Regions from separate parts of the Chryseobacterium sp. JV558 genome, predicted to be linked through region 2. Evidence: riboswitches for the same ligand, from Rfam matches in the RefSeq annotation. Region 2 holds a riboswitch; each other region holds the start of a gene.

Region 1 (10,500 bases), on a different contig from region 2:
AAGAATACGAAGTAGATTATACCATCCATACCTACCCAAAACCTGTCATCGTCTGGGGGCACGGAATCGTCATGGGTGGCGGAATTGGTTTAATGGTGGGTGCTTCACACCGAATTGTTACCGAAAAAAGTAAGCTGGCAATGCCTGAAATTACAATTGGCCTATACCCTGATGTAGGAGGAACCTGGTTTTTGAATAAAATGCCTTCCGCTTATGGCGTTTATTTAGGATTAACAGGCGCAAGATTGGATGGTGCAGATTGTAAATTCTTAGGACTGGCAGATTATTATATAGAATCCTCTTCAAAAGAAACTATTCTGAATGCCCTTTTGCAGGCAGATTGGAACGGAGCATCTCATAAAACCGTTTCCCATATCCTGGAAAATATTTCAAAAGAGGTCATTATTCCTCAGTCTCAGGCAGCATTACATGAGCCTTTTATCAGACAGTTTGAAGGTGTAGATTCTCTGGAGGATTTCAGAAAAATATTAATCAGCCATGATGGTAAAGATGAATGGATCACTAACGGTATAAAAAGCTTTGAATCCGGATCTCCAAGTTCGGCACATATTATTTTCAGACAGCTGAAACAAGGTAAAGATTTAAGCCTTGAGGAGGTTTTTCAATCTGAACTGAATCTATCCTGCCAATGCTGCATTCACCCTGATTTCGCAGAAGGAGTAAGAGCATTATTAGTAGACAAAGATATGTCTCCGAAATGGCATCCGGCAACATGGAAAGATATTACAGAAGAATGGATCGATTCCTACTTTAAAGAACTGAAAATGGAAAATGAAAAATTGAGAATAGAGATTTAAGTATTACGCTTTGAACGCTCAACTTTAAACTTAAAAATTATGTCAAATATAGCATTCATAGGATTAGGAAATATGGGTGGCCCAATGGCCGTTAACCTGATCAAAAAAGGACATCATGTGATAGGCTTTGATCTTTCAGAAGAAGCTTTGAAAATACTGGTTTCAGAAGGAGGGCAGGCTGCCGAATCTGCTGTAGCTGCCTGTAAGGACGCAGACGTTGTGATTTCAATGCTGCCTTCAGGAAAACACGTTGCTGAACTCTATTCAGAAGAGTTTATAAGCAGCCTGAAACCAAATACATTATTGATTGACAGCAGTACCATTGATGCGGTTACAGCCCGTACAGTGGCTGAACTAGCTGTTTCAAAAGGCTGCAAAATGATAGATGCCCCTGTTTCCGGGGGAACTTCTGGTGCTCAGGCGGGTACGCTCACCTTTATTGTTGGCGGTAAACAGGAAGACTACGAAAAAGCCAGGCCGATACTGAAGTGTATGGGGCAGAATATATTTCATGCCGGAGAATCCGGGGCAGGACAGGTTGCCAAGATCTGTAATAATATGTTGCTGGCCATTCATATGATCGGAACTTCAGAAGCCATCAATCTTGGGGTGAAACATGGTCTTAATCCTCAGATTTTAAGTGAGATTATGCAGAAGAGTTCCGGAAAAAACTGGTCTTTAGACGTGTATAACCCCTATCCGGGAGTGATGGAAAATGCTCCGGCTTCCCGTAATTATTCCGGTGGTTTTGCCGTTGATCTGATGACAAAAGATCTTGGGCTGGCCGCAGAAGCAGGTTTGGAAACCAAAACATCTACACCTCTGGGCAATACCGCATTGAATTTATACAGAATGTGGAGCGAATCAGGAAACGGAAAAACAGACTTTTCAAGTATTATTCAATTTCTAAACAGAGACCTTTAAAAATGATTTTTGAAACATTACTATATCAACAGAATGGACACATTGGAACGTTAACAATCAATCGTCCGCAAGCTTTAAATTCATTGAATGAACAGGTTTTACAGGAACTGAAATCATTTGCTGACCAGATAAAATCAGATAATAATATCAGGGTATTAATTATTACTGGTTCCGGAGAAAAAGCTTTTGTTGCAGGGGCTGACATTAAAGCAATGCAGCAGATGACTCCCGCAGAAGCAGAGGCATTTTCAATTGCTGCACAGACCGCTTTTAACGCTATTGAAGAGCTTCCGTTTGCGGTGATAGCCGCTGTAAATGGTTTTGCGTTGGGGGGAGGTTGTGAACTTGCATTATCCTGTGATATTATTCTGGCCAGCGGAAAAGCAAAATTTGGACTTCCTGAAGTAACACTGGGATTATTGCCTTGTTTTGGCGGAACCCAGCGTTTGCCAAGAGCTATTGGATTATACAAAGCAAGGGAAATGGTTTTCTCTGGAGAATTTTATTCCGCGGAAGCCTGTAAAGATTTTGGTTTTGTCAACCATGTTTTCGCTCCCGAAGAATTACTGAACGAAGCTCAAAAACTGGCAGAAACAATTGCTGCAAGAGGTCCTGTAGCTGTGGCAAAAGCGAAACAGTCTTTAAATACAGGATTTGAACTGCATATCACAGACGGATTGAAACAGGAAGCCGCTTTATTCGGAGAATTGTTCACAACAGAAGATCACAATGAAGGCATCGGAGCATTCATAGAAAAAAGAAATCCGGACTTTAAAGGAAACTAATGGATTGGAAGATAGAGAATTGAAAATAGCATGGTTTAACTTAAGCATCATCTTCCATTTTCAATTCTCTGTTTTTCCATTACTTAAATGGTCAGGCCATGATTGTTTTTTACCTCAGCCATAACAAATGTACTGTGGGTACTCCCGATAGAATCTACAGATCCCAGTTTGTTAAATACAAAATCCTGATAATGTTTCATATCCCGTACCTGAACTTTCAGAAGAAAATCAAAATCTCCGGAAATATTATAGCATTCCGCAACTTCTTCAATTTCTAAAATTTCTTTTACAAAATCATACCCTACAGATCTGTCATGAATTTTCAGCTTGATCTGGCAGAAAACTGTAAACCCCCGGTTGAGCTTTTCAGCATCAAGAACAGCCGCATACCTTTTCACAAATCCTTCCTGTTCCAATCTTTTTACCCTTTCAAAAACCGGCGAAGTGGAGAGGTTCACTTCCTTTGCAAGCTCTTTAACGGTCAGTTTTGCATTTTTCTGGAGCAGCCTCAGCAGCTGTACATCCTTATCATCGAGTTGTTCCACAGAATATTATTCTTTTAGATTATAATAATAGTCAAATGTAAAGAATTATATGCTTTTATTTATGTTTTTAAAAGTTTATTTTGCTTAATTAATTGAGTTTGATTGTGTTTTTATTCTGTATTAGTAATTTTACACAAAATTAAAAACTTTTACTGATAACCATGTTATGGGTAAAAGTACAGTTCTTTAAAGATACTTCATCAAACAGGAAAGGCTTTACATAACGTAAATTAATAGGGAATCGTGTGAGAATCACGAGCTGTCGCGCAACTGTAAGTAACATACAAAGGTTTCTGTCCTTGCATATCCACTGCCAAAAGCGGGAAGGATGACGGAAACTGTTACAAGTCAGGAGACCTGCCTTTACTGAATTGACAATGCTTTCGCGGTCTGAAGCTTTTGGGTCATACAGATGATATATCGAATGAATACATTTTCTCTGTAAGGGAAATTGTGTTGTTGGTTATATCATGAGCCCTGAAATTTTATCCGTTAAAACATTCCGAAGCATTTTAAAAGGGCTTGACATTAAGTTTAATTAAAAAGTTTAAAAATGCAAACTCACATTCTGGGCTATCCGCGTATTGGTAGCAAAAGAGAACTCAAAAAAGCCTGCGAGCAATATTGGTCAGGTAAAATCCTTTTGGAAGAACTTCTGAATACAGGGAGAACGATCTGTACCCAAAACTGGAACATTCAGAAAGAAGCAGGAATAGACCTTATTCCATGTAATGACTTTTCATACTATGATCAGGTATTGGATATGAGCCTTGTGGTAGGAGCAATTCCTACACGTTATCATGAAGTAGTGCTTAAAAAGAACAACTCTGAGCTGGATCTTTACTTTGCTATGGCAAGAGGATACCAGAAAGAAGGATTGGATATCACTGCAATGGAAATGACGAAATGGTTTGATACCAATTATCACTATATCGTTCCCGAGTTTTATAAAAATCAGCATTTTAAACTGAATTCAGATAAAATTTTTAATGAATTTTCGGGAGCAAAACAGGCAGGAATCAATGCAAAACCGGTAATCATCGGGCTGGTTTCTTATCTGCTGTTAGGAAAAGAAAAAGAAGAAGGATTTGATAAACTGGATCTGGCTGGAAACCTTCTTTCCGTATATACTGAGATTTTAACCAAACTTCAGGAACAGGGTGCAGAGTGGATTCAGTTTGATGAACCTTTCTTAGCGTTGGATTTAACGGAGAAAGCAAAAGAAACATATCATTTTGTTTACGCCGAAATAAGAAAACGCTTCCCGAAACTGAAATTGATTGTGGCTACTTATTTTGAAGGATTAAATGATAACGGATCACTTGCGGCATCACTTCCCGTGAATGTATTGCATATAGATCTGGTAAGAAATCCTGAGCAATTGGATGATATTTTGAGTGCTGTTCCAGAAAGCTTAAGCCTTTCATTAGGAGTAGTTGACGGAAGAAATATCTGGAAAAATGATTTTGAAAAATCTTTGTCTTTCATCAGAAAAGCAGTTGAGAAATTGGGATCTGAAAGAGTTTTAATTGCTCCTTCCTCTTCATTACTTCATTCACCGTGTGATCTGGATTTTGAAACTTCCCTTAATCCGGAAATTAAAAACTGGCTGGCTTTTGCCAAGCAGAAAGTAGCAGAAGTGGTAACACTTAAAGAACTGGCATCCGGAACGGAAAATGAACAGATTCTTGCTTTATTTGAAGAAAATAAAAAAGGAATTGCAAACAGAAGAACATCTTCACTTATCCATAATGATGAGGTGAAGCAAAGAGCGAATGCTGTTACTGAAAAAGATGCACAAAGGATCAATACCTTCAAAATCCGTAAAGAAGAACAGCAGAAAGTACTGCAACTTCCTTTATTTCCAACAACAACCATCGGGTCATTCCCACAGACTACGGAGGTAAGAAGCTGGAGAGCAAAATTCAAAAAAGGAGAGCTTACGGCAGAGCAGTATGATACCTTATTGAAAGAAGAAACCCAGAGAACCATCAACTGGCAGGAAGAAATAGGAATAGATGTTTTGGTTCACGGGGAATTTGAGCGTAACGATATGGTGGAATATTTCGGGGAACAGCTGGAAGGTTTTGTATTTACGAAAAATGGCTGGGTACAAAGCTACGGAAGCCGTTGTGTAAAACCTCCTGTGATCTTTGGTGATGTTTCCCGCCCCACGCCGATGACGGTATATTGGTCTCAATACGCTCAATCCCAGACTGAAAAATGGGTAAAAGGAATGCTTACAGGTCCCGTTACAATTTTACAGTGGTCTTTTGTACGTGATGATCAGCCTCGTTCAGAAACATGTAAACAGATTGCTCTGGCCATCCGTGATGAGGTTGTGGATCTTGAAAAAGCTGGAATCAGAATCATTCAGATTGATGAGCCCGCGATAAGAGAAGGACTTCCATTACGAAAAACCGACTGGCAGAATTACCTGAAATGGGCTGTAGAAGCTTTCAGAATCTCTGCAAGCGGAATAGAAGATGCCACTCAGATTCATACCCACATGTGTTATTCGGAATTCAATGATATTATTGAAAACATTGCTGATATGGATGCTGATGTGATTACCATAGAATGTTCCCGTTCTCAGATGGAACTGCTGAATGCTTTTGCAGACTTCAGATATCCAAACGAAATTGGTCCCGGCGTATACGATATCCATTCCCCAAGAGTTCCGTCTAAAGAAGAAATGATTGAACTGTTGAGAAAAGCCCAGAACGTTATTCCTGCCAATCAACTTTGGGTAAATCCTGACTGCGGACTGAAAACAAGACATTGGGAAGAAACCGAAAAAGCTTTGATAGCAATGGTGGCAGCTGCTAAAGAAGCTTCCGTAGAATATGCACTTTAAAAAACTTTAAATAATTAGATTCAATTATTCAGATCGTGTTATGATTTTCATGGCACGATCTGTTATTTTGATTATACTCGCTTTCAGATATATTTTTTTAGATGAAGTCTAAGTTATTTTGCCTGTAATGAACTCGGTGGGTAGCCAAACTGCTTTTTAAAGGCAAAGGAGAAGTGGGATAAATTTTCAAAGCCCAGATCCAGATAAATATCAGAAACCGATCTCCCTTTCTGAGTAAGCAAAAAATGAGCTTCCTTTAATCGTCTTAGTTGCAACCATTGTCTTGGTGGTAGTCCAAATATCTTTTGAAAATCTCTTTTAAAAGCAGACAGGCTTCTCCCTGTCAAATAAGCAAATCGCTCTACATTGACATTGAAATGAAAGTTTTTGTTCATAAAAGTTTCAATATCTATTTTGTAAGGCTCAGAGAAATCAAATAAAATATCTTTAAGACCCGGATCATCGCTCAGCATCAGAAGTAAAGCTTCTTTCTGTTTGAGGCGCAGAAGTTCTGTAGAAGCAGGAAGCTCTTCATAAGCCAGTAAAGAATACATAAAAGAAGTTAATGCCTTTTGATCCGGTTTTATAAAAGCTGGAGTATTGTCTTTCTTTTCTGCCTGATAACCATATTCACGGCTGAAATCTCGTAAGATGGCTTCATCAAAATAGATGGTTACTGTTCTTATCTCCCCATTTTTAGGAGGATATTTTGCAAACTTCAGGAGACGGTTTTTTCTCGCAGAATAAAGTTCACCCTCTTTAAATATTGTCTTTGTGATCCCGTCATTCAGTTCCATTTCCCCGGAAAGAACCAGCCCCAGACTGTGGATTCTTGCAAACTGTTCTCCTTCCCTGAATTCTGAAAAATGACAGGAGTAATTGATCGGTAAAGGAATATTATTTTCGCTCATGGCTCAAACGGTTATTTCTTGATGGATTCTTTTTCAAACTTACAAAACTTTTTTAGTATCAATGATGAATTACTTATTGATTAAAACCTCAAAGCCTGCTATTCACAGACTTTGAGGTTTTTACTATCAGGCAAGAATGGTCTTGGGTTCCAGATAAGCTTCCAACCCGAATACACCATACTCACGGCCGATACCACTTTGCTTAAACCCACCGAAAGGAGCATAAGGATCATGTGAAAAGCCGTTGATACAGATTCTTCCGGCATCAATCTGTGCTGCAACTCGCTCTGCATGCTCTTTGTCAGAAGAACTGATGTAAGCTGCCAGTCCATAAGTGGTATCATTCGCAATAGCAACAGCTTCCTCTTCATTAGTATAAGGAATAATAGACAGCACAGGTCCGAAAATCTCCTCCTGCGCAATACGCATATCATTACGAACATTGGTGAAAATAGTTGCTTTGACAAAATTACCGTTTTCAAGACCTTCCGGTTTCCCTTCGCCGCCTGCAAGCAGGGTAGCACCTTCTTCCTGTCCCAGACGGATATAGCTTTGTACTCTTTCAAACTGCTTGGCGCTTACCATAGGCCCTACAAGGGTATCTTCTTCATCAGGGTTTCCTACTTTTACCTGTTCTACAGCCTTTTTAGCCAGTTCATTCACTTCATGCAATCTGTTTTGGGGAACAAGCAGGCGGGTAGGAGCAATGCAGGCCTGTCCATTGTTCATATACGCTCCGAAGACAGCCATAGGAATCACTTTTTCCAGATCCGCATCTTCAAGAATGATATTCGGGGACTTTCCGCCAAGTTCAAGGGTTACTCTTTTCATGGTATCTACGGCTCCTTTGGCAATAGCTTTTCCTGTAAGGGTAGATCCTGTAAAAGAGATTTTTGCGATATCAGGATGCTGGGTAATTTCTGCACCTACTACATTTCCTAACCCATTTACAATATTGAATATCCCGGCAGGTAATCCGGCTTCATGGAAACATTCGGTAAGCAGCTGGGTTTGGGCAGCACTCATTTCACTTGGTTTGATGACGGCTGTACAACCGGCTGCAATAGCAGTAGCCAGTTTGTTGCAGATGAAACTGTTGCTGGCATTCCATGGAGTAATAATTCCTACCACTCCCAAAGATTCAAAACGTACTTTAGAATGTCCCACTGTCTTTTCAAAGTCATAAGATTCCAGTGTAGTAATGGTTGTGGTAAAGGCTGAAATTGCATTCTGAACACTCATTCTGCAGAACTGTAACGTTCCTCCATATTCATTCACCATCACAGAAACCAGTTCATCTTCCCGTTTACTAACCGCTTCATGTAGTTTTTGAAGTAAACTGATGCGTTCTTCTTTTGTAGTTTTTGAAAAGGTTTTAAAAGCTTTTTTCGCTGCGGCGATAGCCATTCGGGTGTCTTCTTCATTTCCCAGAACTACTTCTCCTGTTTTTTGATTGTTCGTAGGGTTGATAAGGTCAAATGTTTCTGTTCCATTCGGTGTAACAAATTCACCGTTGATGTAAATTGTATTAATCTGTTTCATTTTGATGATTTTAATACGACAAAGTTCGTCAGAAACAGAAAAGACAGGTTTGCTGTATGGTTCAATTTTTATTTGTTGTATGGTTCAGATTTGTGTATAAAATATTAGCTGTTTGTGTTCCTTTTTGATTTAATATGAAAAAATGGTGTGTTCTTCCCTGAAATTGACTACTTTTATCATAACCAAGTAAATAGGTCGTTTTGAGAACAACACTTAAACTTATTATCGTTTAGTATCAGTCTTCGTAACCACAGGCTGATCGTTCTTTCGTTTGGATAATTCTATCCGAACAGGTTTTCATTTCATCATATTATCTACTGCATTGCCTGCAAAAGGCAGCTATATCTGTTGTTTTGGTTTTAATCATTATGATTTTTAAAGACTGAATACAGATCAAATATACCTTAAGAATAGTCTTTGGGTAAATCTCAGATGTATCAACCTTCTTGTAATGCGTGAATAATATTGAAAAAATCCAACAAAGAATACCAAGCACGATTATAAGTAATGAGTACAAAACATATTTGGGAGGTAAAAGCGAAAAATACTCCCTTACTAAAAAAGAAATGCAGTCATTGTAACAGCGACAGGTTTTACTGCAGCGATAAATTCAGATTGAATGCTCAAAAAAAGAATATTGATATATGGTTGATTTACCGATGTGTAAAATGCAGCAACACCTATAACATGACTGTTTTTTCTAGAATAAGAACAGAATCTGTCAGTAAAGAACTCTTCAATAAATTTTCAGAAAACAATACGGAAATTGCCTGGGAATATGCTTTTTCACAGGAAATAAGAAGGAAAAATAATGTAATAACAGATATGGAAAGCGTAGAATATGAAATTCTGTACACTCCCATTCCTGTTGAAGATCTGATCAAAATGGATGATGAGGTGATTTCATTTCAAATACAATGTTCTTTTGATTGTAACGTAAGAGTTTCAACCGTTGTCAGGACATGTTTAGGTCTTTCATCATCTAAATTGAACTTTCTGCTTGATTCAGGTACAGTTTATTTTAATGAAAAACCTTTGCAAAAGAAATACAAGATTAAAAACGATGATATTGTTACTATCAACAAGAAAACGCTGATTGATATCTACTTTATCGGGAAAGAGGAATTACTTCTCAGGACCTAAGATGCTCAATAATAAAAGAACCTCTAAATAATAGTTTGGGAGGTTCTTTTATTTAATTTTACTTTGGCTTTTTTAAAAGATTGACCTGTTTCTGTAAAGTCTGTTTTTCCAGTTTTGACTTTGTAAGACGAATGGCTTCTTCAAAGTGATCAATCGCTTAATTCGGGTTGATTTCAGAATATAAATATCCCAGTAATCCATGATAATATTGGTTGCCCGTGAGATTAAGTTTTTCTGCTTCAGTGACTGCTTTCTCATTTCCACACACTTTGGAAAAAGCAAAAGCTCTGTTTAAGGCAGTAATAGGAGAGTACTCAATGATAATAAGTTGGTTGTAAAGGTTTAAAATATGCTGCCACTTATTTTCAGCAGATGAAGTATGCCAATAAGCAATCCCAGCTTCCAGATGGTATTTTGAAACGGAAGTACTGTCGGCCTTACAGGCTTCTATCAGGTAATAATTGCCTTTTTCGATCAATGCTTTATCCCATAATGTTACATCCTGTTCATCAAAAAGAATAGATTCACCTTCTTCATTGGTCCTTGCATCGAGCCTTGAGCTCTGAAAACACATCAAAGCCAGCAGGGCATTGGTTTTTGGAGTATTGGTCAACTGATTGTCAGTAAGGATCAGGGTAAGTCTTATGGCTTCAAGGCAAAGATCTTTACGGATTAAAAGAGTATTTGTCCTGGAAAAATAGCCTTCATTAAACAATAAATATAAAGTAGTCAGTACCATTTCCAATCGCTGGTGAATATCCTGTTCACGTAAAGAATCTATTGTAAAATGATGTGTTCTGAGAGTTTCCCGACCTCTTTGCAAGCGTTTTTTAATCGTCTCTGTTTTTGAAAGAAAAGCATTGGCAATTTCTTCAATACTGAAGCCGCAAAGAATCTGAAGAGCCAGACATATTTGAGTTTCCCGGGAATTGAGAGGGTTGCAGGCTGCAAAAATCATTTCCAGCTGGCTGTCAG
Region 2 (10,500 bases):
TAGGCTGCCATTGCACTTTTGGCCTCTTCAGAATATTTGAATTCTTTGGAAAGACTTTCAGCAATAACACGGCTGTTGGGTAAATATCCGCTGCAGCTTGCCCCTTTTTTGTTTAAAATAAAAAATACGAGTAAAAGCCCCGGAATGAAGCCTATTGCATAAAATTTCAGTTTCTTCATTAGAAAATTAAAAGATTGATATCGTGGTATGTAAGTCCGAAACGGTCGCAGATGATCTTCTTGGTATGTCTTCCTTTGTACATATATAAGCTCTGCTTCATTTCGTTTTTGCGGATCAGCATGTTTTCAAAGCCGCCCTCTTCGTCATAATTTAAAATATAGGAAAGGAAGAAATTCGAGATGGCCTTGGTGGTGGTTCTCGGCATTCTTGAGGTAAGATTCGGAAGTCCGCAGTGGATGACACCGTGTTTGATGACATAAGGATCTTCCATGGTAGTCAGTTCTGAGGTTTCAATAACTTTACCGTTGTCTATGGTGATATCGATAATGACACTGCCTTTTTTCATTTTCATTACCATATCTTCAGTAACGATAGGGGTCATATTCAATCTAGGTAGCGCTCCTATCACTACATCAGCACGTCTTAAGCTTTTGCTGAGTTCTTTAGGATCAATAATGGAAGTCGGTACACGGCTGTCAACAATTGTATGAAGTCTTCTCAGCTTTGATAAAGAGTTGTCGAAAACTTTTACGCTGGCTCCTAAACCTATTGCTGCTTTTGTAGCAAATTCACCTACAATTCCGGCTCCAAGAATAACAACTTCTGCAGGTCTTACTCCTGTAATACCTCCAAGCATTAACCCGTTTGATAAGGCTAATAATTCTGAAGCATATAAAATAGAGACCGTTCCTGCAATTTCCCCGATTAATCTTACCAGTGACAGCTGTTTGTATTCATCAACGATAAATTCAAAAGCAATGGCATTTATTTTTTTCTCTGCAAGCTTTAAGAAATATTCCTTGTCTCTCAGGTTGATCTGAAGTGCTGAAACCAGATATGTATTAGGTTTCATGTACTCAATTTCGTCTTCAGTAGGAGGGTTGATCTTCAGAATAAGATCCTGTCCGAAAGCTTCTTTAGGATCATTGGTGATCTTTGCTCCAGATTCGGAATACTGTAAATCTGTAAAAAACGAGCCCTCGCCGGACCCGGATTCTATAATAATCTCATGGCCATGCTCTACCAACACCTGTACGGCGTCAGGAGTGATGCAGGTTCTCCTTTCGTTGAGACAGGTTTCTTTAGGAATTCCAATGCTAAACTGTTTTCCCTTTTTAATAACCTCCAATTTTTCCTCTTTCGGCATCAATTCTTCTTCTGTGAAAGGAGTAAAAATATTTGTACTCATCCTTAAATTAAATTATGTCTTACAGATTGTTATTTACACTCAATTAATGAGCAAAGATACATAATATTTAATCGAATGAAACTTCTCTGTTTTCACCCGTATTCACAATACTCATTGTGTGATAGTTGAGGCCGTAAAGCTCCTCTTCATACACTTCCGGCCACTCGATAATGCATAAAAAAGAGTTGTCCAGATATTCTTCAATTCCGATATCATACACTTCTTCAATGTTTTTTAAGCGGTAAAGATCAAAATGATATACTTTTCCTTTCTCTGTATTGTATTCATTAACAATAGAGTAGGTTGGTGAATTTACTTCATCTTTGCTGCCCATATTTTTAAGCAGAAATTGAGTGAAAGTTGTTTTACCTGCCCCCAGATTTCCTTTTAATAAAAAAATGTTATGTTTTAATTCCGGAATGATGCTGTCAACAACTTCCTGCCAGTCTTCGATTGTATGTATAGTGAACTGCATATGCTAATTTGTTCTGCAAAAATAATGAAATTAAAAGATTGGAATTGAGAATAAAAAGAAAAGAATAAAGGACAGTAAATCTATGTGAATATTATTGAACCTAAAATTGGTTGTAAGTATCAAAGCTAAAATCGGCAACCCAAAACTCGAAACTCGCATTCTCAAACAGTTTCAATTTCTATAAAAATACTTAATTTTACAGCATGATTTCCAAACAGACCATTGATAAAATATTCTCCACGATCCGGGTTGAAGAGATTGTGGGAGAGTATGTGCAGTTGAAAAGAGCAGGGTCTAACTTTAAAGGGCTCAGTCCTTTTCATGAAGAAAAATCTCCAAGTTTTGTTGTTTCACCAAGCAAACAGATCTGGAAAGATTTCTCAACCGGAAAGGGAGGGACGGCGATTTCTTTCTTGATGGAAATTGAGAACTTTACCTATCCCGAAGCTCTTCGCCACGCGGCAAAAAAGTACGGAATTGAAATAGAAGAGGATCTGCGTGAAATTTCTGAAGAAGCAAAAAATGCACAGACCGAAAAAGATATTTTATATAAAATTCATGAGATTGCCAATACTTATTTCCAGGAAATTCTTTGGGATGACCAGGAGGGGAGAAGTATCGGATTGGCTTATTTTAAAGAAAGAGAGCTTAAGGACGATATTATCAGAAAATTCCAGTTGGGATATTCTCCGGAAAAGAAGAATGCTTTTACTGCGTATGCACTGGAAAAAGGATACAACAAAGAAATCCTTGAGAAGTCCGGACTTTCTATTTTCCCGGAAAATACTCCTGCAGGAATAGACCGTTTCAGGGAAAGGGTAATTTTCCCGATTCACAGTTTTTCAGGAAGGGTGCTGGGTTTTGGAGCAAGGATTCTTAAAAATAATGTCAAAACAGCGAAATATCTCAATTCCCCAGAAACCGAGATTTATCATAAATCCAATGTCCTTTATGGATTAAACCAGAGTAAGCAGGCTATTTCAAGAAAGAATGGCTGTCTTTTGGTGGAAGGGTATATGGATGTAATTTCACTTCATATGTCCGGAATTGAAAATGTGGTGGCCAGCTCCGGAACGTCTTTGACTACAGAGCAGATCAAACTGATCAAAAGGCTTACGGAAAACGTAACCATTCTTTTTGATGGTGATAATGCCGGTATTAAAGCCAGTTTCCGAAGCATTGATATGTTGCTTACGGAAGGAATGAATATCCGTGTATTGCTTTTCCCTGATGGAGATGACCCGGATTCATTCGCCAGAAAACATCCGCAGGAATACGTAGAAAAGTACATCGAAAATGAAGCGATGGATTTCATCGACTTCAAAGCGGAAATTCTGTTGAAGGATGTTGGTAATGACCCTATTAAAAAAGCAGAAGCGATAAGGGATATCGTAAAATCTGTTTCTTTTGTACAGAATGCACTGAAAAGAGAAGTTTACCTTAAAGAGGTTTCCAATAAATTCGGGCTTTCTGAGCAGAGTCTTTTCAATGAACTGGATGTTCAGAAGCAGATCACACAGAATCAGACCCATCACGTTCAACAGCAGCAAAAGGAGAAAGCAGCTCCAAAGATGGAGATTGTTCCTCTTGAAAAAGAAAAAGAAGATCCTTTCCTGTTTGATGTACTGTTTATGGAGAATAAACTTGTTGAACACATGCTGGCATTTGGGGATATTATTCTGAAACGTAGAAATGAACAAGGTGAAGAATATCAGATTACAGTAATTGAAGAAATTCTTCATCATTTTGAAGAAGAACAGTATACGTTTTTAGTCAAAGGCAATGAAATCATTATCACCCAGGTTAGAGAGGGAATTCAGAAAGATGAGCTTAGAAGTGGAAACTTTTTTGTATCTTTTATGGATGAAGAGATTACCACGAAGGTGGTGGATGCTTTGATTCCGCTGGATGATCTTGAAAACTGGGCTTCCAGAAATATTTATCCTCCCAATTATGGAGATAAAGTGGCAGATCAGATCCAGGGAGATGTTTTATTGCATAAATACAGGTATATTGATTATTTAATCACGGAAACGGCTAAAGATCTTGATCAGTACAGTACCACAGATGAAGGGAAATATTATGAGCTTATCAAAAAAATTACCTTATTGAAACAGGCTTCCATGCGATTGAGTAATATCATCGAATATTCGCCCATCAAAGGAATCTATGGCGATAGAAAAAGATAGTTTTTAAGTCAGTTTTTTTGATATTCTGTGACAAAAAGTCCTATAAAATTTTAGGAATAAATATTGTAATTTAAACTTCGAGAATAGTATAAAAAATAATACATAATAGAAATATGGACATTAAAAAAGATTTCAGAGATTTCTCTGTAAAACATTTAGGAAACAACGGTTTGGTTACCGATCAGTATATGGGAATGTATGGCCCAACGAATCTTACTCCGTACATCATGGAAGAAAGAAGATTAAACGTTGCTCAGATGGATGTTTTCTCTCGTTTGATGATGGACAGAATTATCTTCCTGGGTACAGGTATTGATGATCAGGTTGCAAATATCGTTACGGCTCAGCTTTTATTCTTAGAAAGTGCAGACCCGTCAAAAGATATTCAAATCTATATCAACTCTCCTGGTGGAAGCGTTTATGCAGGGTTGGGTATTTATGACACCATGCAGATTATTAAGCCGGATGTAGCGACAATCTGTACAGGTATGGCTGCTTCAATGGGAGCTGTATTATTGGTTGCTGGAGAAAAAGGAAAACGTTCTGCGCTTAAGCACTCAAGAGTAATGATTCACCAGCCTTCAGGAGGTGCTCAGGGAGTTGCTTCTGATATGGAGATCAACTTGAGAGAGATGCTGAAATTGAAGCAGGAACTTTATGAAATCATTGGTCACCACTCAGGACAAACGTATGAGTGGGTAGAAAAATCTTCTGACAGAGATTACTGGATGACTTCTGAAGAAGCGAAAGGCTACGGAATGGTAGATGAGGTTTTGCAAAGGTCTACTGAGAAAAAATAATTGATTGTAAAATCATAAGAAACCGCACCTATCTGGTGCGGTTTTTTTTGTTGAAGTAATTATGGATTTTGAACTGTATTGACTATTCAGATTCCTACGGAATGACACAATTGGAATAATGGTTTATCCATACAGTTTGTCATTCCGTAGAAATCTAGCCGCAATCAATCATGAAGAAATACTTAAGATGAATCTATAAAGATCATATTCCCAACTGAAGAAATAAGAATTCCCATCCTTTGGAGGGGTGGCGAAAATTCAAAGAATTTTTGACGGGGTGGTTTTCCCCCACATATCCTCATGAAAAAAGCGCCTTTAAAAGGCGCTTTTCTTTATTTCTTAACCATCTTATGTATCGTTGAACCACCATTTGTTTTAATCTCAACAAAATAAACTCCTGAAGATAAAGCCCGGATAGGAATCTTTAACTCCTGAGAAGTTAGTACCTTTTGTCCTGTAGCTGAATAAATATTCACTTCTTTTAGTTTCTCAGTTGTTTCAATTTGAATGAAATCACTTGCCGGATTAGGATAAATAATGAATTTTTTCTTTGTAACAGAAGAAATACCCAAGGTTAATTGTGCTTCACTTGGAGTAAATGGTCTTCTTTGGCCAAAACTTAATCCCAACCAATCATCGTTGTTCAATTGAATCTGAGAAAGATTAGCTTTCGTTTGCCAGCTTGACAAATCTTTTCCTTTATATAACTTCCAGCTGTCTGATCCGGAAGCATTCCCTGTGAATGAATTTAATGATAAATTTGAAATCTGATTGTTAGCCGATGTAAAATTAAAATATGAAACCTGAGTCTGGATCAGTTGTAAAGCCTGGTCAGCAGTGATACTCCCGTTATATTTAATTCCGAAAACGAAAGAATTGGCACCATTGGCATTATCAGTTCCGAAATCAATCACCACAAGGCTTTTATTGCTTCCTGTTCCTACCCAGTTGGTAACCTGAGATGGTGCGTACCATGAAGAGCTGTAAGCTGCAACGGGAGTTGAAGGAGGGGTGTCGTAATGATCAAGACCGTATGAAGCTCCATACCATTTTCCGTCAACCAAAGGAGTATAACCTACACCATTGTTCCATGTCATGGTTGATGCATTGGATCCGGACCATGTTATCCAGCTGTCATCAATAGTGGAGGTGTGATGATTATAATTCAGAATAGAAAGATATCCTGTAGGAATGTCAACCTGCATTTTGGGTTCTGCAGCCACAATAGCATTAATAAGATCTTCCATTGTTAAATCATTGCTATCAAAGCGGTATCCCCATGCATAAGAATTGGGAGTGCTGTTGTCATTAAAATCTGCAATGAAATAAGCCTTTTTAGAACCGGTTCCTACCCAAAATTTAATGTCATTTTCTGTGAATTGGGCTGACAATAACTGCATACAAAGCAGCAAGAAAAAAAAATAGATTTTTCTCATGATATAATTTAAATTAAAGTTTTACTCCCGAAACTTATCTTTAAAAGAAAACAAAATTTCCTCTAAAGTCAGTATTTTAAGGCAGGTCTCCTGGCTCACATCTTACAGCTTCCTTCCCGGATTTTTAGCTCCAGTGGTATGATTATGCTGTAAGTTCAAACAGTTTACAGTTGCGGGTACAGCTCAAGATTTGAATAATATTCTCACTTGATTCCCTATTAATGAACAATGTTCAGCCTTAAAACGCTGCAAATATATCATATAAATTTGTGAGTCCGTTTTGTGAATTATCTTTTTTCTGAGATGCTTAAAAAGTTGATTTTCATATTAATTAATAATTGAGTTAGATTGCTGGATTTCTATTTTAAAATCTTCTGTTTTTCTGTTTATATTCAATTCATTTTGCAATTCTATTGTTAAAATAGAATTATCATTATATTCAAGATCAGTTTATAATCAATCTCTATTTTCGCAGCCATAAAAGTGAATATGAAAAAATTACTATTGTCTGTTGCAGTGCTGGCAGTATTAGCTTCATGCAACAGTGAGGCTGATTCTACAATAATTAATCAGGATATTAATTATTCCAAACTGCCTCAGGAATTTCCATTTACAAAACTGGCTACGATAAACGGAGTAGATGTTATCAATGGTGGATTTGGTTCTGGAGCAGCCGCTCACCCTACAAGAAAAGGTGAATTCTATGTCATTACAGATAGAGGACCTAATACTGACTTCCAGAATGGGAAAAAATTTCTTACCCCTAACTTTACGCCAACCATTATGCACTTTAAAATCAATGCTGATGGAAATATAGAAGTGATCAAATATATTAAGCTTAAAAACCCATCAGGACAGCCTATTACAGGATTACCAAACCCTGCAGGAATGGGAAGTACCGGAGAAATAGCCTATGATGCTTCCGGAAATGTTTTAGGGACGGATAAATACGGATTAGACAGTGAAAGTATTGTAGCAGCGGCAGACGGTACATTCTGGGTTTCTGATGAATACGGGCCACACATCGTGCATTATAGTGCAGACGGAATGGAGATGGAAAGAATAAGCCCGATTGGCGTAAATACAGGACCAAGAAAATTACCTGCTGTTTTAGCCAAAAGAAGAGCGAACAGAGGGATGGAAGGACTTGCTATTACACCCGATGGAAGAACATTGGTAGGAACCATACAGTCAATGATGTATGTACCCAGCAAAGCATTGGCTACCAATACTACTTTGACGAGAATTGTAACATTTGATACTGTTACAGGGCAGACCAAACAGTTTTTATACAAGCAGGATGGAGGAGCTTCCGATTCAGTTTGTGATATTACAGCCTTAAGTAATAATGAATTCCTGGTGATTGAAAGAGATGGAAATTTCGGATCTCAGGGAGGAATTAAAAAAGTATACAGAATCAACCTGAGCAATGCTTCGGATGTGAATGGAACTGATATTAATGCGGTTGACGGAATGAAAATTAATGGTAAGGCCTTAGAACAGTGTTCATGGGACGAAATTACCAATGCCGGGATAAAGGCTGTTTCAAAAACATTGGCCGTAGATCTGGTTGCAAAGCTGGGCTACGAACATGATAAGTTTGAGGGAATTGTTTATTTAGGAAATAATAAACTGGCTGTTTTCAATGATGATGACTTTGGAGTAGTGGATGATGGAAACGGAAACCCTAAGGCTAAAATTCTTCCTAAAACAGGGAAGGTAGACAAAGGAACTATGTATGTAGTCGATATTCAATAATTAGATTTTTTTAACGGAAAACGGCGGCATCGAAGATGCCGCCGTTTTTATTGTATGGTATTTCTTAGTTGATTCTTCTCCTTTTAAAGAAAACTCTGTAAACTAAAAATGTTTGTATCAGAACATTTCCTATAAATAGAAGTACTGCCTGATAAGTTGGAATATCAGCATAAAAAGGCAATAATTTATTAAATAAAACGGCTGGAGAATTTACCAGAGCCTTAATCAGTGCCAATGGATAACTCAAAAAGTCAGGTCTTATGCCAATTAAAAACTGATCATAAACAAAGACATAAATAAGATCAAATAAAAGAAGTCCGAAGAATATTAAAATGAAGTTTTTCATGTCTGTTCTAAAAGTTCCTTTATTTTAGTTAAAACCTTCAATAATCTTAGAGAAATCCTCTAATTTCAAAGCAGCTCCTCCAATCAGACCTCCGTCGATATCCGGCTGAGAGAAGATTTCTTTTGCATTATCCGGCTTTACAGAACCTCCATAAAGGATTGAAATTTCATCAGCAACTTCCTGTCCGTATTTTGCAGCGATGATACTTCTGATGTGTGCATGGATTTCCTGAGCCTGCTCAGGGGTTGCTGTTTCTCCTGTTCCGATTGCCCAAACAGGTTCGTAAGCAATCACAACCTTCTTGATTTCTTCAGCAGAAAGTGTGAAAAGAGCGACTTCAGTCTGGTTTTTCACAACCTCGAAGTGCTGTCCTGCTTTTCTTTGCTCAAGAGTTTCCCCGTTGCAATATACAGGAATTAGACCTTTGTCAAGAGCTAATTTGATCTTTCTGTTACAGTGAGAATCTGTTTCTCCGTGATATTGTCTTCTCTCAGAGTGACCGATCAGTGAACCGGTTACATCGATAGATTCTAGCATATCCACAGAAATTTCTCCTGTATAAGCGCCACTTTCATGCTCGCTCATATCCTGAGAAAATACACCAATCTCGTCCTTTTCAAAGATGTCTTTTGCCATCATTAGATACAAAGATGGTGGAGCGATCCAAACCTCACAGTTGGTAGCATTGTTGTTTTTATAGCTTAGTAACTGAATCATCAATTGTTGTGCATCAATTACATTTTTGTTCATTTTCCAGTTGCCTGCAACTATTTTTCTTCTCATAAGATTTAAATATAGATTTATTTACTTTTTTCGTGTTTATGCTATAATCCCCATAAATTTTTCAGCAGAACATAGAATGTATGTTCCTCTTCAGTTACTTTATTGTCAGCTTTGATCAATGACTTTGCAAACTGAACAAACTTTACACGCTCGTCTTCAGTAGAATCTTCATGGAAGCATCTTGCATGGAATTCAAAATGATCTTTCCACTCTTCAGGCTGTAAAAGAGCCAGGGTTTCCAATTCATTGTCAAGATTCATTCTGAACGGAAATTCATCCGCCATATATTGCTGCACCAGCATTCCTTCCTCAGGAGCAAACTCTCCGTCTACAGAAGAAAGGATCATTAATAAGTGATATCCGGCGATTGATTTATTTGATTTTTGCATGCGTTGTGGTATGTTTAAGTTTAGTGTTTAAATTTGATAATTGATAATTGATAATTGATAATTGATAATTGATAATTGAAGACAACTCTTTCTCGTAACGACCTATCATTTATAATTTATCATTCATCATTTATAATTAATTAATATAATCTTTTGCGGGTTGTTTATCTATGATTTTTCCATTCTCAAGAATCAGTACAAACGGGTTGCTTCTTGCTATGGTTTTGATGGCAGTTCCGTCCATCATTGCATTTTTAATGGTTTTAAAAGTATTCGGATACGTAGAAATCCCATAGATAAGGGCTCCTTTCTGCGTATTTACTTTAGCTTCCACCTTCTGAAGCAGATCAGCAGGAACATCTTTTGGATGATATGAGAACACCAAAACTGCTTTGGGAGCGTTGATGATTTCGTTCGTAACTTCCATTCCTGTAGGATCTTCAATCTTGAATTTCACAATCTCAGATTTGTACCCTTCTTTAATCAATACAGATTCATTTTTGCCTTCCTCAATTTTCCATGGAGAACCTTCTGCCCAGTATTCTGTTTTTTTGATATAATCATCCTGATTTACCTTTACAACAGCTCCTGTTTTCTGATTTTTCAGAGAATAAAAAGTCTTGTATTCGGAAGGGTTTTTATCAATTTTTCCTTTTTCACCTTTTATGTCTGTCCCAATTTTGTAATCACGGAAATCAATGATTGGTTCATGCATAATTCCCTGTGCCATAATGTAAACCATGCCTAGAGAAAAAACGGTTAAAAGAATATATTTAAATGTATTGGAAGGTTCTTTCTCGGTCACTCCATACTCATCTTTTTTACGGAATTCTTTTCTGTACAGAATGAAAAGGATAATCAATCCTACAAGAAGTACAACATCTTTCAGGAAACTCTGCCAAGGCGTAAATTTGATGGCATCACCAAAACATCCACAATCTGTTACGACATTGAA
Region 3 (10,500 bases), on a different contig from region 2:
CGCCTGCAGCTTCGTCCAGGGCGTTTCCCTTTTATGATTTGAAAATGATTGTCTTGGATTTGAAAGTTCTTCAATAATTTCACCATTTTCTGATAAAGCAGCTACATGATCGGTTTCAAATGATGTTTTCCAATCCGCAAGGGCCGGGCGGAAAGATACAAACTGTTTCTGGGTATCCACTGACACAAAAGTATCACTGATAAGCCCCGGTTGCTGCTTCCGGATCCAGGTGAGTCCATCTACTTTTAGATGAGCTGATATATTTTCAAACCTGTTCCAGTTCTCGAGACCGCCATGAGCTTCAATTGTAAATTCTAATAAACTGTTCATAAAATTCTTTTTATTGTTTTATATTTCAGAAGTAATGTTGTTTAGGTTTTTGAAACCACAAAAGTTTTAAAGACACCTGCGAAATTTATTTTAGTTGCTACGGTTAGTATTGTTTTCATTTGTATTGATTAAAGTATACCAATCGGTATATTGTTGTTTAAAAAAATATGTTTTTCAGCATTCACTTCATTTATATATCAGTTAGTATTGATATTCTTTATATCTTAAATTTGAAAAACTTTTACAGTTGCAAAGATATAAAATAAATATACCGATCGGTATATTTATTTGAATTTTTCTGCAATATTATATTTTCTGCTATTGGGCTAATCTTGTGTTATAAAAATTGATCACCATTAAAGAGAAAAGAGAGTTTTTCTTTTCTGCAATATTTTCTTTTATATCCGGTTTTAAGTCAGAACCTTAGGCAAATAGTATGTGAACAACGAAGTAAGAAAAAGAGACCATACAAACAATAAAAACCTGCAACTCATAGGAATTGCAGGCTTTATTTTGGAGAATACAGTGTTTAGCTTAATATCTCACATGGTACTATACAAATCACCCACGGACATCTCTTGATTCCCGGAGGTGGGCAGCATGCTTCGGAACAGCTCAATGCTCCGCCATTAATATTCTTCAACTGATCTCTTGAAATTTTTTTAGAATTTTTCATAGTCAAGTAATTGAATTAAACTAAAAATTAAGGTTGGTTTCCACCACCACATCCGTCATAGGGCATACATTGCCATTTTCCGCCGATTAAACAAAGCTGTCCTCCTCTGCAGTCAATGCCACCCTTAATTGTTTTCAATTCCTGTCTTTCGATTTTCTTTAAATTTTTCATAATAATAATAATAATATAGGTTTAGTTCTATTCGAAATTAATCAATTTTTATCAACTGTTGTAGAATTATCATGAAAATATTTATTTTCAATAAGTTTATATTTGAATATTTTCCTTTGAATTTTCTATAATTAAGTAAAATGTAATGTATGTAAAGCAGGCTGAATTGACTTTGATAGAGGAATGCACAGAGAATTGATGTCTTTTGAATAAAATCTTGTCTTGTGACAAGTTGGATTTCATAATGACTTGCTAATTTTGGTTACAAGTTTAATCACCAAATCCGATACTATTATGAAAAGTTTATTCAAATTCTCCACCGCATTGAAATCATTACTGATTTTAACTGTTATCGTTATCACATCCCAGGTATATGGGCAAAAAGTAAAACCTTCTGAAAGTGGCTATGCACCTGCTAATGGCATAAAAGTTTATTACGAAGTCTATGGTAAAGGCCAGCCCATTGTATTACTGCATGGCGCTTTCATGACTATTGATACCAATTGGGGACAGCTGATCCCCGAACTGTCAAAAAACAGGAAAGTTATCGCTGTTGAATTGCAGGGACACGGACATACACCGTTTTCAGAAAGGAAATTATCTCATGCTGTTTTAGCTAGTGATGTTACAAAAGTAATGGACTATCTGAAAATTGATAAAGCAGATGTTGCAGGATACAGTTTTGGAGGAGAAGTAGCTTATCAATTGGCTATACAAAGCCCGGAAAGACTGAACAAACTGGTAATTATTTCATCAACATATAAAACTAACGGCTGGCTGCCTGAAGTAAATAAAGCCCTTGAAGGGATGAAACCTGAACTTTTTACAAACAGCCCTATGCATACTGCCTACAACGCCGTAGCACCAGATAAAACAAAATGGACCAAGTTTCTGGAGCAGATGATTGCTTCTGCCGGACAGCCATTCGATCTGGGTGATGATAATATTGCTAAAATTTCGGCACCAGTTTTAATTATTGCGGGTGACAATGATGGATTGGATAAAACCGAGTTATCAAAAACCTATAAATTATTGGGAGGTGATACTTTTGCAGATATGGGCCCAATGCCTAAATCTCAATTGGCCGTTGCTCCGGGACAAACCCATGTCAGCCTGATGATGCAGACAGCAACCATTCTGAATTATCTGAACGGCTTTTTAAAATAATGAGATACACTATCATTTCATAAAATTAAATATAATGAGAAAAATAACGGTCTTATCAATGATTACAATGGATGGTGTCATGCAGGCACCAGGTGGTCCTGAAGAAGATACATCCAGAAACTTTCAATATGGCGGATGGACTGTATCTTATGGTGATGAACTTTTCGGTGAAATCATGCAGGAGGAAATGAAACAGACTGATTATCTTCTGGGGAGAAAAACATTCGATATCTTTTCATCGTATTGGCCTCAACATGCTGAATTTTGGCCGGGAATCAACGAAGGAAATAAATATGTGCTGTCTCAAACCATTGAAAATTCAGATTGGAAGAATACCTTTTTTTTCAAAAACCTGGATGATATCCGGAAACTTAAGCAATCAGAAGGGGCTGATATTCAGATTTGGGGCAGCAGTGAACTTATTCATCTGCTGCTGAAACATGATCTTGTAGATGAACTTCGCTTGAAAATTTATCCGTTGATTCTTGGGAAAGGAAAAAAACTGTTTGATGATAATTCGGTTCCGGCCGCTTTTGCCCTGACAGAAAGCCATGTGACATCAAAAGGAGTTATTATAGCCAATTACAAACGTTCCGGGGAGATTGTGACAGGCAACATTGAACTGTAAATGAGTATCTTTTTAATTTTATTTTACAATTATTAAACTTACAATATGAATACGAAATTTGAAGCAGGAATAAATATTGCCATAAAAATTCCTAAAAATAAATATGAAGAAACGGTAGTCTTTTATAGAGACATCTTAAAGTTAAATGTTGAAGAAAAACCGATTAATAATCCAACTGTTTCCAGAACCCATGAGGTCAAATTCGGGAATAATATCATCTGGCTGGACTGTGTAGATAATTATACCCATTCCGAAACCTGGCTGCAGCTTACCGTTCCTGATGTAGAAGAAGCTACAGAATATCTGCAATCGAACGGAGTAGAAACCTGTGACGAAATTGAAGAGCTTCCTGAAAATATGCACTGGATTACAGATCCTGCTGGTACCGTGTTCAATCTACAAGAAAGAAAATAATAACAGACAGAAAGACAATGTAGAAAATTGCTCAAAATGCGGTTTTAATCAAAATTTTAATACCTTTAACCTTCAAATCATTAAAATTTTAAATAATCCATGAAGAAGAAACCACCAACTTTCATCTTAATTATCTTTTTTCAACTGGTAAGTATCACAGCATTTTCACAGAAAACAGCTGTTCTAAACCCTTTATTAGATAAAAATTCAGAATTTATTTTTCCACAGACTCCCGATAAGATCTCAAAAGCATTGAACATGAAACCTGTGTTTTATGAAGATGCCAATGAAGAAAAATATGCGAAATGGCCTACAAAAACAGGATTGGAACTGTATTGCAGCCTGGGAAAAAGTAATGCTGTTAATGAGATGTTCTTTATCATTTCAGACAATAAACCCGTAGTGGTAGAAGGGCTTCCATTTGGTCTTATCATGAATAAAAGTACGCTGCAGGACAGCAAAACGAAGTTCAGTAAGTACAATGCTAAAACGCAGAAGCTAGGTTCTGACAGTGAATTTCCAGGAGGTTCAAAACTGATTTTTAAGAAAGGAAAACATTATGCAACCTTGTTTTTTGACAATAAAAATCTGCTAAAATCTTTAGCACTTACCACAGAACTGGTTGATCCGGCTGCCAATTAATTTCAACAGCTTTCAAATACTATAAAATCCGTCATTTTTTGGCGGATTTTTTCAATGTATTGAATGAAATCCGGCTGAGTAAAATGATCTATTTCATTCGTTCGTAAAAATCCTCCATTCGTTTCTTTATTTCCTGAGTTCATTGTTTTCTGATTGAATTGCAGATGCAGATAGAATAGCTTTGACTTATCAAAACAGAAACAATTAAGATTATAAGCTATGAACAGAGAATTAATTTTTTTAAGAACATTTGCTTTTGCAGCAGTCATTGGAATTGTATTTTTAACAGCTTCAGCTTTCAAAACAGACGGGCATGAGAAATTTTCCGAGATTGATGTTGAAAGAATCAATATCGTTGAAAAAGATGGTACTGTGAAGATGATCATTACCAATGTAGGAAAATTTCCCAATGGAGAAGATAAAATAAATGGAAGTCCGACCAATAAAACAAGAAAAAAACGCTCAGGCATGCTTTTCTTCAATGAAGACGGAATAGAATGTGGTGGCTTTATTTATGATGGACAGAAAAATAAAAACGGCCACAGCTCGGGATTATCTCTGACGTATGATCAGTATGACGGAGATCAGGTAATGCAGCTTTTGACTCAGGATTATAAGAAAGGAGATAAAAGAGTAGTGGCGAGCGGACTTTATTTCAATGACCGTCCATCAAAAGAATCACAAATAAAAACCGGAGAAATCTTTGCAGAACTGGACCAGATAAAAGATCAGGGAGCTGCCCGGAAAAAATATAAAGAATATGAACAGCAGGGACTGATTGGAGGAGCACCAAGAATGATGCTTGGAAAAACCAAAGATGAACAGAACGGATTGTTCTTATTTGACAGTAAAGGCCAGCCGCGAGCCAGATTCTGTGTAGATAAAAATAACGAAGCAAAACTGGATTTCTTAGACGATAAAGGAAACGTTACCGCATCATTCCCCGAAAAGAAAAAATAATAGAACAAAGAAACAGCCCTGTAAAAATATAGGGCTATTTTTGCAAAAAATGACCATTCATAAAGCCGATGAAAACCATCTTAAAACGGATTAATCAAAACAGGTATTTTCTTCTGTTTATACTTTTGTTTGCGTATGTACAGTCTATCCATACCCGGATAGGAATAAGAAGAACTTTAGACTGGTATATTTTTACTCCGGAAGCCGCCGTTGTCACGCTCATTAGTGCCTGTATCCTGTTTTTTGTGATTGATTTTTTCATTAAAAACTGGCAGAAGTCAGTAACATTCAGCATCGCGGAAATTCTTAAAATATTCAGTTCTTCACTGTTGACATACCTTGTGGTGATGAAGATAATAGGCTTTTTGATTGCTTTTGCTTTTGGAAAGATTGAGAAAAATTTTAATCAGGAAGTTGTTATTCTCTCCACTTTTTCGGATTTAATCGGAGGCTTTATTTATGGAAGTTTTTATCTGGCATACCGTTACTACAAGAAGAATACAGACTATCAGAAACAGCTTGCCCTTTATGATCATGCGTTGTCTGAAAGTAAAATTAATCAGTTGAAAGCCCAGCTTAATCCTCATTTTTTGTTCAATAATCTCAATATTCTGGACCAACTCATAGAAGAGGATAAGCGAAAAGCTTCCGACTTTCTCAATGAATTTGCAGAGATATACCGCTATGTTTTAGATGTTTCCGATAAAAAATTAGTAGCTCTGGAAGAAGAATTTTCTTTTGCAGAGAAATATTTTAATCTGATACAATATAAATACGGAAATGCCTATTCATTAAAAATAAATCATATAAAATCATCAGGAAATATCATCCCTTTGTCATTACAGTTGCTGCTGGAAAATGCCGTTCAGCATAATCTTGGAACTCCTGACCATCCTGTTTCGGTCACCATAAATCTGGATCAGACAATAACCGTTTCCAATAATGTGATACCTAAGCGTAACAGTAAAAAAACTTCCGGAAGAGCGTTGAACAATCTTAAAGAACAATATGCGTTATTAAGCGACCAACAGGTAGAAATATCAAAATCAGAAATCGGATTTGCTGTAAAACTTCCTATAATTCCAGTATAAAATATGATAAAAGTTATAATTATCGAGGACGAAATCCCTGCCAGAAACAAGTTAAAACGTTTTATCAGCGAATTAAAAGAACCGGTTGAGATTGCTGCAGAGATTGATACCATAGAAGAAGCTGTTGCCTTTTTAAGAAAATCAACAGTAGACCTGATCTTTTCTGATATAGAATTATTGGATGGAAATGCCTTTGAAATCTACGATCAGGTGAGTGTTTCAAGTCCGATAATCTTCACAACAGCTTACGATCAGTTCTGGATGAATGCTTTTGAAAGTAACGGCATAGAATATCTTTTAAAACCTTTTTCACAAGAGCGTTTCCAAAAAGCCTGGGACAAATTTCTTTTATTGAGAAACTCTGCTTCAGAACAGAATGAGGTTTTGATAAAGCTTCAGCAAATGCTTAATAACGGTCATACAGAGAAAAAATATAAAAAAAGATTTACAGTCTCCTCACACCATGGAATTTACTTTGTCAATACTGAAGATATCACTTTTTTTGAAGCAGAAGAGGGAATTGTCTTTGCTTTCGATACCACAGGAAAGAAACATTTGCTGAATGAATCTACACTAAAAGAAATTGAAAATCAGCTCAATCCTTCAGATTTTTTCAGAATTAACCGCAGTGAAATTGTTCAGAAAATACATGTTGAAAGAATAGAACGTTACAATAAAAATACGCTGTCTATCCAAATAAAAGGACAGAAAATCCATCTGATGGCAAGCCAAAGCAACACAGCTTCTTTCAGAAAATGGATTGAAGAATAGGGATTAAAATTTTTCACTAAAAATGATATAAAAAAGATCATTTAATATCAAAAGATAAGCATTCACAATTCTTAAAAAAACAGTTAAAAAAAGCACTTCAGTTTCAGGTTGAAAAACAATAACAAGTAGGCCGTTTCTTTGAACTTGTTTAATTTTTTCACGGCATATCTTAAGAATTTAGTAACAAAAAACAAACAGAATCATCTAAATTACAATGTCTGTTGAATAAAAAATGAATTTTTAATAATAACAAAATCAACAGGTTATGGTTAAATAATTATTGTTTGCATAAAATATCTTTCATGTTTTTATAAAATACCTATATTTACCACCAAGGAGTTCTTAACATCTTCTTTATCAACCGAAACTGGTTACACTTAGCTGTGTCTTAAAAGGGAATCGTGTGCAAATCACGAACTGTCGCGCAACTGTAAGTAACATCAAGGTTTTTATCAAAAAAGGTCCACTGTATGCCTCGTTATATGGGAAGGACGATAAAAACTGTTACAAGTCAGGAGACCTGCCTATTTCGAATTGACGATGCTTTCGCGGTATGAAGCTTATAGTCAGGTATGATACGATATGGATAACAGTGGGATCAATATATTTTGTCAGCTCGTGTTATTTTGTGATGCAGATAAGTAGCGGGGCAGTATGCTCTTTCATTATCGTGTATTCATCGTATTTTCCTTTTCCATATTTTTCTTTTCCACAGGCATTGTGAAGTGTATCAGGAACTTTTTATGAGGATTTAATCAATATAAAAAGTTAAAAAATGTACCCATTCGATTTCGGTTATTCATGCAGGAGCAGCAGACTTGGAAATAAACAGGTTTGCAGGGAGGTAATGGTGCATAATTCCAAGTTACAAAAGACGAATAGAACAGTCCTGTTTCCTTTTGATTTCCTTTTTACCACATCATGGAATGGTGGCTATTATTGCGCCTATTCATGGTCTTCTGTAAACAAAATTCAACTAAACAATAAATATTATAATGACTACAAGTGAAAGTTTGAAGTCTCCTGGTATGAAATTTCGGGAGGCCATGCGAAAAGAAAGTCCCCTTCAGATTGTTGGTACTATTAATGCCAATCATGCATTGCTAGCACAGCAGGCTGGGTTCAATGCAATTTATCTTTCAGGAGGCGGTGTTGCTGCAGGCTCTCTGGGTATTCCGGATTTAGGAATTACTACGCTGGAAGATGTATTGATTGATGTTCAGCGTATCACGAATGTTTGCGATGTACCATTGATGGTAGATGTTGATACCGGATTTGGACCTTCAGCATTTAATGTGGCAAGAACCGTAAAGTCACTGATTAAAGCCGGAGCTGCTGCTTTGCATATTGAAGATCAGGTAGGTGCAAAACGTTGTGGACACCGCCCGGGAAAGGAAGTGGTAACCAAAGAAGAAATGGTTGACAGGCTGAAAGCTGCTGCAGATGCCCGTACCGATGAGAATTTTGTAATAGGTGCCCGTACCGATGCATTTGCTAATGAAGGATTGGAAAAAACATTGGAAAGAGCGGTTGCTTACAAAGAAGCCGGAGCAGATTTCATCTTTGCAGAAGCCGTTCCTGATTTAAGCTTTTACCAAAAGTTTGTTGAAGCTACAGGAGTTCCCGTACTGGCTAATATTACAGAATTTGGGATGATCAGAATGTACACAGTGGAAGAATTAAAAAATGCAGGCGTAGGACTGGTTCTTTATCCGCTTTCGGCTTTCCGTGCCGCCAATAAAGCGGCTCAAAATGTATACGAACACCTTCGTAAAGACGGAACACAGGCCAATGTATTAGATACCATGCAAACCAGAGAAGAACTCTATCAAAGCATTGGATACTACGACTATGAACAAAAATTAGACAACCTTTTTAAACAAAATAATTGATAATGTCAACGAATAGTGAACCCACATTTAAACCTAAAAAAAGCGTTGCGCTTTCAGGGGTAGCAGCAGGTAATACTGCGCTTTGCAGTGTCGGAAAAAGTGGAAACGATCTCCATTACAGAGGATATGATATTCTGGATCTGGCAGAAAAAACGCAATTTGAAGAAGTAGCCTACCTTTTGATCTATGGCCAGCTACCTACCGGAGCACAGTTGAAAAACTATAAAGCCAAATTAAAATCTCTGAGAGGACTGCCTCATTCTGTGAGAAATATCCTTAAGAGTATTCCTGCAGCAGCTCACCCAATGGATGTTATGCGTTCTATGGTTTCCGCTGTCGGAAGTATTCAGCCGGAAAAAGACGATCATAATATGGCGGGAGCAAGAGATATTGCAGACAAATTACTGGCATCTTTCAGCTCGGGCCTGTTATATTGGTACCACTATACCCATAATGGAAAAGAAATTGACGTAGAAACCGATGATGATACAATAGGAGGGCATTTTCTTCACCTGTTACACGGAAAGAAACCTTCAGATTCCTGGGTGAAAGCAATGGAAATCTCGTTGAACCTGTACGCAGAACATGAATTTAATGCGTCAACATTCACCAGCCGTGTGATTGCCGGTACAGGATCTGATATTTATTCTGCCATTACCGGAGCCATTGGTGCTTTGAGAGGACCTAAACATGGTGGAGCTAATGAAGTAGCTTTTGAAATCCAAAGCCGTTATCATTCTCCGGATGAAGCAGAAAGTGACATTCGCCAGCGTATTGCGAACAAAGAAGTGATTATCGGATTTGGACACCCGGTGTATACCATTTCAGACCCAAGAAATGTCGTGATCAAAAAGGTAGCTAAAGAACTTTCCGAGGAAGCAGGAGATATGCTGCTGTATACTATTGCTGAAAAGCTTGAAACTGTAATGTGGGAAGAAAAGAAAATGTTCCCGAATCTGGATTGGTTCTCCGCTGTTTCTTATCACTTGATGGGAGTTCCTACCCTGATGTTTACTCCGTTATTTGTCATTTCAAGAGTTACAGGCTGGAGTGCCCACATTATAGAACAGAGACAGGATGGGAAGATTATCCGCCCAAGTGCCAACTATACAGGACCCGAAAACAAAGAATTTGTGTCCATCAACGACAGGAAATAATGGAAATATCAATAGTTCATTTTCAATTTTCCGCTCTTAACTTTTAATTAATTAAAATTTTTCAACAATAAAAAATGAGTTCACACATCTCAAACGAAAGACCACAACCCGATCAGGTATTAACAGACATTGCAGACTATGTCTTAAACTACGAAATTAAAAATGACTTAGCATGGAAGACCGCTCATTATTGTCTTCTGGATACGATCGGCTGTGGTCTGGAAGCATTGACTTACCCCGCATGTACAAAACTTTTAGGACCTGTGGTAAAAGGGACAGTAGTTCCTAACGGAGCAAAAGTTCCGGGTACCCAATTCCAGCTGGATCCTATTCAGGCAGCGTTCAATATCGGAGCGATCATCCGCTGGCTGGATTTCAATGATACATGGCTGGCAGCAGAATGGGGACATCCATCTGATAACCTTGGAGGGATTTTAGCGACTGCAGACTGGTTATCCAGAACCAATATCGCAGAAGGAAAAGCTCCTTTAAAAATGAAGCAGGTATTGGAAGCCATGATTATGGCTCACGAAATTCAGGGCGTAATGGCATTGGAAAACTCTTTCAACAAAGTAGGACTGGACCATGTTTTATTGGTAAA

What was found. Region 2 has a riboswitch for cobalamin ahead of GFU89_RS16900 (T9SS type A sorting domain-containing protein). Riboswitches for the same ligand answer to the same signal wherever they lie in the genome.
Region 1: another riboswitch for cobalamin. It lies ahead of metE (5-methyltetrahydropteroyltriglutamate--homocysteine S-methyltransferase); the one in region 2 lies ahead of GFU89_RS16900 (T9SS type A sorting domain-containing protein).
Region 3: another riboswitch for cobalamin. It lies ahead of prpB (methylisocitrate lyase); the one in region 2 lies ahead of GFU89_RS16900 (T9SS type A sorting domain-containing protein).

The regions. Positions count from the first base shown of each region.
Region 1 is NZ_WJHU01000001.1:1,204,443-1,214,942, reverse strand. It holds gene GFU89_RS05625 (enoyl-CoA hydratase/isomerase family protein) at 1-818, shown strand, start outside; gene mmsB (3-hydroxyisobutyrate dehydrogenase) at 858-1,742, shown strand; gene GFU89_RS05615 (enoyl-CoA hydratase/isomerase family protein) at 1,745-2,527, shown strand; gene GFU89_RS05610 (Lrp/AsnC family transcriptional regulator) at 2,611-3,072, opposite strand; cobalamin riboswitch at 3,267-3,452, shown strand; gene metE (5-methyltetrahydropteroyltriglutamate--homocysteine S-methyltransferase) at 3,626-5,929, shown strand; gene GFU89_RS05600 (AraC family transcriptional regulator) at 6,043-6,840, opposite strand; gene GFU89_RS05595 (aldehyde dehydrogenase family protein) at 6,967-8,382, opposite strand; gene GFU89_RS05590 (DUF1062 domain-containing protein) at 8,890-9,525, shown strand; partial or broken gene GFU89_RS05585 (RNA polymerase sigma factor) at 9,584-10,500, opposite strand, start outside.
Region 2 is NZ_WJHU01000004.1:551,698-562,197, reverse strand. It holds gene GFU89_RS16925 (hypothetical protein) at 1-179, opposite strand, end outside; gene GFU89_RS16920 (alanine dehydrogenase) at 179-1,369, opposite strand; gene tsaE (tRNA (adenosine(37)-N6)-threonylcarbamoyltransferase complex ATPase subunit type 1 TsaE) at 1,437-1,844, opposite strand; gene dnaG (DNA primase) at 2,048-4,033, shown strand; gene clpP (ATP-dependent Clp endopeptidase proteolytic subunit ClpP) at 4,147-4,833, shown strand; gene GFU89_RS16900 (T9SS type A sorting domain-containing protein) at 5,166-6,269, opposite strand; cobalamin riboswitch at 6,332-6,525, opposite strand; gene GFU89_RS16895 (esterase-like activity of phytase family protein) at 6,759-8,027, shown strand; gene GFU89_RS16890 (hypothetical protein) at 8,092-8,373, opposite strand; gene tpiA (triose-phosphate isomerase) at 8,398-9,156, opposite strand; gene GFU89_RS16880 (TerB family tellurite resistance protein) at 9,198-9,545, opposite strand; gene GFU89_RS16875 (BT_3928 family protein) at 9,682-10,500, opposite strand, start outside.
Region 3 is NZ_WJHU01000001.1:1,219,196-1,229,695, reverse strand. It holds gene GFU89_RS05705 (hypothetical protein) at 1-330, opposite strand, end outside; gene GFU89_RS05700 (bacteriocin-like protein) at 860-1,006, opposite strand; gene GFU89_RS05695 (bacteriocin-like protein) at 1,034-1,177, opposite strand; gene GFU89_RS05690 (alpha/beta hydrolase) at 1,472-2,344, shown strand; gene GFU89_RS05685 (dihydrofolate reductase family protein) at 2,379-2,972, shown strand; gene GFU89_RS05680 (hypothetical protein) at 3,018-3,386, shown strand; gene GFU89_RS05675 (hypothetical protein) at 3,486-4,028, shown strand; gene GFU89_RS05670 (hypothetical protein) at 4,031-4,171, opposite strand; gene GFU89_RS05665 (hypothetical protein) at 4,248-4,988, shown strand; gene GFU89_RS05660 (sensor histidine kinase) at 5,057-6,079, shown strand; gene GFU89_RS05655 (LytTR family DNA-binding domain-containing protein) at 6,083-6,850, shown strand; cobalamin riboswitch at 7,202-7,393, shown strand; gene prpB (methylisocitrate lyase) at 7,846-8,742, shown strand; gene prpC (2-methylcitrate synthase) at 8,745-9,899, shown strand; gene GFU89_RS05640 (bifunctional 2-methylcitrate dehydratase/aconitate hydratase) at 9,974-10,500, shown strand, end outside.